Chondromyces crocatus: one gene and its partner. The protein of the gene in region 2 interacts with the protein of the main gene of each other region in a pairwise test. Links are inferred from orthologs where the notes say so. Each region holds a gene or a part of one and is shown on either strand. Other genes may lie near its edges.

Region 1 (2,899 bases), 5.1 Mb from region 2 along the record:
TGGCGTGGTGACGAGCTGTGCGCTGCCCTCGATCTCGAAGGGGTCGCCGTCTCCAGCGGGTCGGCGTGCAGCGCGGGGACTGCCGAGCCTTCCCCCGTCTTGACGGCCATGGTCGGACCGGAACGCGCCACCTCGGCTGTACGCATCTCGCTGGGAGAGGAGACCACGCTCGACCAGATCGACGAAGCGCTCCGCTGCTGGTCCCGCGTGGTGGTCCGCGCCCGCCCCCTCCGCTGAGTCGAGTTGAAAAGGCCGTAATAACGGTCAGTTCGTCCCCTCCCGCCCCTCCTTCAACCACTGCGCGAGGCCTTTCTCGCAACCAGTCTCCCGAGGGCGAATCCACAAGTACAAATCCATGTATCGGCTCCGCTTTCCGGCGATGTCGCCGACGCAGAGTCACAATCCATTCAATGGATTGAAGCGCCTGTGGACCTAGCATTGTGTTCAGTAGATCGAGCCCTCCGAGACCACCTCGAAAATTCATCTAAAGTAAGTCACTAACATCATGATTTGATGAGATAATACTGCCAATGTAAGACACGTTTCTCTTCGATTCGACATCACTCGACCGGATCCAGCCATCCAGCATCCGATCCCCGGAGGCGGGGTCGCTGTCCTGGAAGGCATGTCGCAATCATGGGGTCGTGTTCTGAAGCGTGAGGACGCTGAGGAAGCACCAGGTGGGTTCAACACGAACGACCCCAGGGGAGCGGTCGCTCGAATGGGTGGACGGCTACAGAGTGAGCGGTCCTGGAAAAACAACCGCCCTGGCGGAGTTGGAGGCATCCCAGGCTCCGGCCTTCGGCGCGAGACGATGTGCCCGTTCCCAGAGGGGTGAAGGGGCTCTGCTCAGCTTGCGAGCATCCGGTGGAGCGGTTCTCCACCGAGGGTCGGAGGCCGACCCGGATCACGGAGCGTGCTGGAACACCGGCGCCTGGCGATGTCCGGTGGGAGAGCGCGACAGGCCTCGACACGAGAGACCACGAGGCGGTCTGGCCGAGGGAGCGGCGCTGTAGCGGCGAGATGATGGTGAGGATGGACGCTCACCGTGCTCTGGACGCGGGCCGAACGGGGTCGGCCTTCAGGGCGCGGGGCGAGCGGGGTCGGTCTTCAGGGCGCGGGTTGCGCAGGGTCAGTCTGCTGCGACGAGCGCTTCGCTTGCTGCCGCTGGCGGAGCACCTCGTAGAGGGCGAGCGCGCCAGCCACCGAGGCATTGAGCGAGCCGATGGTGCCGGACATCGGCAGCCGGGCGACGTGCTGGCAGGCCTGACGAACTGGACGGCGCACTCCCTTGTCTTCGGCCCCCACGACGATGACCACGGGGCCCGAGAGGGGAAGCTCCCCCAGTTCCACGGAGCCCTGGGCATCGAGGGCGATCGCCGTCACCCCGCGGCTCTCGAGCACGCGCAGGGCGTCGGGCAGCGAAGGGACCCGACAGAGCGTGGCGTGCTCCACGGCCCCCGCCGAAGCGCGGAACGTGGCGGGAGACAGCGGAGCCGAGCTGTGTTCGGGCCAGATGACGGCCGCGGCGCCGAGGGCCACCGCGCTCCTGAGCACGGCCCCGAAGTTCTGGGGGTCCATCACCCCGTCGAGCGCCATGAGCACCGAGGCCTCGCCGGGGGCGCGGGGATCGTGGAGGGGCAGGGTCTCCACCCCGACCAGGGGCAGGTCCGGCACGCCGGCCAGGGCCCCCTGATGCCTCCCACCTGCCGCGCGGCGATCGAGATCGCCCCGGGGCCCCCGCTGCACCTTGATGCCTTGATCGCCAGCGTAGCGGGCGAGGGCGTCGAGCTTCGGTCCACCGTCCTGCTGGACCAGTACCCAGTCGACACGGTTGCCGTGGGCCCGGATCGCTTCGCGAACGGGCTGGAGTCCGTAAACGAGTCTCATTTGGTTATCGGGTGATGCTCGTCGAGCTCAGCGTGCGCGCGATTTCGCTGACGATGGCGCGGGCTGCGGCGAGAGGGTCCTTGGCGTCTCGGATGGGGCGCCCCACGACGAGCAGATCGGCGCCAGCCGCGATGGCCTGGGCTGGCGTCGAGATGCGCTTCTGGTCGTCTCCTGCCCGTGACGCCTTCTCGACGCCAGGCCGGATGCCGGGCGTCACAATCAGAACATCCCGTCCGAACCGGGTCCGGAGGGCAGACACCTCGGCGGTCGAGGCCACCACGCCCTGGATCCCGGAACTCCGGGCCAGCTCGGCGAGCCGCATGGCGTGGTCTTCGGTCCCGCCGGAGACGCCCACGGCGTGGAGATCCTCGGCGTCGAGCGACGTGAGCACCGTCACGGCCAGCAGGATGAGCCCATCGGACTGCGCGGCGACGCGCGCAGCACGGGACATCATCGCGGCGCCTCCCCCTGCATGCACCGTCAGGTACCGGACCTTGAGCGCGGCAGCAGCAGCCACGGCGCGCCCGACCGTCTCGGGGATGTCGTGCAGCTTGAGGTCGAGGAAGACATCGAGATCCAGATCGTGCCCGATCTGCACGGCGCGAGCCCCCTCGCGGACGAACAGCTCCAGGCCGATCTTCAGCCCGCCGACCGACGAGGCGACCGCCGTCGCGGCCTCCCGCGCCTGCTCCAGGGTAGGGTAGTCGAGCGGAAAGAACAGCCTGCGCCGAGCTTCGTCGAGCATGCTCCCCCCCAGGCTCGTGCGGTGCTGCTCCCGCGAGGAAAGGGGGAGAGTTGCCATGTCGCCGATTTCTTTCCTACGGATCTAGAGGCAGCTGCAGAGCGGATCGCCAGGTGCGCAGTTGCACGGCTTGGCCCCGGCGCCAGGGCTGGCGCCAGAGCCCCTGCCTGCTCCCGCTGCGGCGCCCCGGATCTGCTTCTGCTTCTCCTGCTCGGCCTCGAGCTGCTTCTGCAGCGCGAGGCGGGTCGCCTCGTCCTTGGCGCTATC
Region 2 (2,940 bases):
GCGGTAGGCCGCGGGGAGCCGGTCGAGCGCGCGGCGCAGGCCGCACGAGAGCGACTTCATCGTCGGGGTTTCGTATTCCGGGTTGATCCAGGCGCAAGGATCGGCCGTCAGCGCGTCGAGCGCGTTGCGCTCCCGCCGGCTGCGACGACAGCGGCTGATGAACACGCTGAACAGGATCTGGTTCAGCCACGCGCGCAGGTTGGTCCCGGTCTCGTAGCTGGACTCGAAGCGGATCGCCCGCTCGACGGCATCCTGGACGACGTCTTCTGCCAGCGTGGCCGACCGGGTCATCCGCAGCGCGCGTGCGAACAGCTCGGGGCGCATGGTCACCAGACCGAGCCGCACCTCGGAGGCCGTCCTCGGACGCACACCGGAAGGAGGAAGAGCGTCGGCATGCACCGCGTTGTTCTTCTGGTGAGGGGCAGGGGTCGGGGTGACACGGCAGGCGAGCATCGGCAGTCCTCCTGTCCCCACGCCATCGCAAGAGGAGGACCACGACCCAAGTGCCTGAAATCACGACGAGGGCGACCCGCTGGGTGCGGCCCTGGGCCCGCGGAGGCGTGTCAAATCGACACCGGCGTGGGCCCGTGGGGGGATCAGGGAGCGAGGGGATCGATGCCCCGGGACAGCGCGGCGATCAGGCCCGGGAATTTCTCGGCGATCTCGCTGGCTTGCAGCCCCCGATCGGCGCCGGTGGCGAGGCTCCAGGCGTCCGCGGCGAGGGCGTGGATCAAGACCCCGGCGATGGCGGCGCACTCGGCGGCCATGGAGCACGCGAACGCGGCGATGATCCCGGTGAGCACGTCCCCCGAGCCGGCCGTGGCGAGCGCGGGGTTGCCCGCCATGCAGATGAACATCCGCCCGTCGGGGGTGGCGATGATGGTGCGGGCCCCCTTGAGGACGACGATGGCCTGGGTGATCCGCACCGCCTCGCGGATGGCGCCGAAGCGATCCTCCTCGATGGCACGTGCACTTCGGCCGAGCAGTCGCCCCAGCTCCCCGGGGTGAGGGGTGAGGACGAGGCTGCCCTTGGCCGTAGCGAGGACCTCGGCGCGTCCGGCGAAGAGGGTGAGCGCGTCGGCGTCGACGACCTTGAGTCCATCCCAGCGGAGCACCACGTGATCCACCACCGCGCGCGCCCGGTCGTCCAGACCGAGGCCCGGACCGATGGCGACGGCGTGACGGCTGGCGAGCGCCGCTTCCAGCGACGCTTCGAGCTGCTCGGGCTCGATCGACGTGGTCATGATCTCGACCACCCGCGACTGCAGCGCCAGCGCCGCGTCGGGCCAGGTCCCGATGGTCACCAGCCCCGCCCCCGAGCGGAGCGCGCTCCGCGCCGTGAGCAGCGCCGCGCCGAGCTTGCCGGACGAACCCGCGATGACCAGCACGTTGCCGGCCGCGTGCTTGTGCGTGTTCGCCTCGCGCGGCTGGAGGTACGAGCGCACCGTCTCCTTGCGGATCACCTCGGCCACGTAGCCGACCTGGGCCAGGATGGGCGCGTCGGGGACGCCGAGATCCACGACGTGCACGTTGCCGGCGAGGCGTGCGCCGTCGGGCGTGAGCAGGCCGATCTTGAGGTGCCCGAACGTCACGGTGTCGTCGGCTTGCACCGAGGTGCCGAGGGGCGCGCCGCTGTCGGCGTCGAGGCCGGAGGGCACGTCGAGCGCGATGCACTGGCAGGACGCCGCGTTGATCACCGCGATCACCTCGGCGAGGTGGCCGTGGATGGGGCGGTCGAGGCCCGTCCCGAAGATGGCGTCGACCACGATGTCGGCCCGCTCGAGCGCTTCCTCGAGGGGGGTGAGCGGCGTGTCGCTCGGCATCTCGGTGAGCTCGCCGCCGAGATCGACGTAGGCATCGAGGTTGATCCTCGACTCTCCCGTCACCGCCTCGGAGCGGGACGTGAGGAAGACGTGCACGTCGGCGCCGCGCGCGAGCAAGTGCCGCGCGACCACGTACCCGTCCCCCCCGTTGTTCCCCGCGCCGCAGACGACCACGACCCGTGCCTCCAGCGGGTAGGTCGCCGGCTGGCCCGGACTCGGGATGTGGCGGACCGGGAACGAGCGCGCTCGCTCCGCGGAAGCCGCTGCCTTGTCACGGCGCAGCGGGCGCCCACGCTGGGCCCCGGCCGTCGCGCGGTGGTGCAGCGTGGCGGGCGCACCCGAAGGCGGCGGAGGAAGGAGCGAAGGGGGGCGTGGTGAGCCTGCCGGCCCGTGCCACACGCTCGGAGAGGCCTCCTCCGGCGTTCCTTGGAGCTGCTTGAGCCGGCGGGCATCGATGATGGCGGAGATGACGTCGGCGGCACCTCGCCCGGCATTCTCCATGAGCACCATCCCCGGCACGTGGCAGGCCTCGATGGCGAACTTGTCGAATGCCCGCATCTGGGCGCGGGAGAGGACAGGGATCACCTGGCCACCATAGAACGGGGCAGCCCTCCGGGCCTACCCCATCCTCTTCCTCGGCCCTCCTCCCCTGGATTCTCTGCTCCCCTCGGACGTTCCACGATCCCGCCCCTCCCTGGGGGACTCGGAAGCGCTCGGAAGCGCTGGCGGCTCTCGCATCTCTGGCTGCTCCCGAAGCACTGGCGGCTCTCGCAGCTCTCGAGGCTTCGGGTCCCTGGCTGCTGCCTTCACGGCTTCATTCCCTCTGCCGACGGCTCGTCCGACCCACCCGACCCGACGGTCAGGGCGCCGGAGTGCCGACGTCACGTGGCGTAAAACCATTCGGTTTCATTCTGGAAATGCCTCTTCGGAGGCCTGGAAGGCCCTGGCGAGCCGTGACCTGGCGTCGTCGACGCCCGACGGCCCCGAGGTGCACCCGTGACCAGGTGCCGTAGCTCGGGTGACGGCACCTGGTTTTCGAGAACAACCCCTCGGAAGCGTCCGAACGACAGGTGGATGCGCGCGTAACCTGGACGCGTCGGCCTGGCGCCGAGCCCAG

What was found. The genes of interacting proteins can lie anywhere in the genome.
Region 1: the proteins of CMC5_RS41370 (region 2) and rlmB interact in binary tests that used the Escherichia coli proteins (3 or more experiments, as listed by UniProt). The link is inferred for Chondromyces crocatus from one-to-one orthologs.

The regions. Positions count from the first base shown.
Region 1 is NZ_CP012159.1:6,248,962-6,251,860, reverse strand. What follows is about bases 1-2,828. They hold rlmB (23S rRNA (guanosine(2251)-2'-O)-methyltransferase RlmB), read right to left. Parts: upstream 1,891-2,828; coding sequence 1,111-1,890; downstream 1-1,110. Other genes in these bases: CMC5_RS22855 (hypothetical protein), read right to left, coding at 2,717-2,828; pyrF (orotidine-5'-phosphate decarboxylase), read right to left, coding at 1,895-2,635; CMC5_RS22870 (cysteine desulfurase family protein), read left to right, coding at 1-237. Also shown: more of CMC5_RS22855, read right to left, coding at 2,829-2,899. UniProt on the Escherichia coli protein: Specifically methylates the ribose of guanosine 2251 in 23S rRNA.
Region 2 is NZ_CP012159.1:11,356,392-11,359,331, reverse strand. What follows is about bases 3-2,871. They hold CMC5_RS41370 (bifunctional ADP-dependent NAD(P)H-hydrate dehydratase/NAD(P)H-hydrate epimerase), read right to left. Parts: upstream 2,409-2,871; coding sequence 597-2,408; downstream 3-596. Other genes in these bases: CMC5_RS41375 (RNA polymerase sigma factor), read right to left, coding at 3-453. Outside these bases: more of CMC5_RS41375, read right to left, coding at 1-2. UniProt on the Escherichia coli protein: Bifunctional enzyme that catalyzes the epimerization of the S- and R-forms of NAD(P)HX and the dehydration of the S-form of NAD(P)HX at the expense of ADP, which is converted to AMP.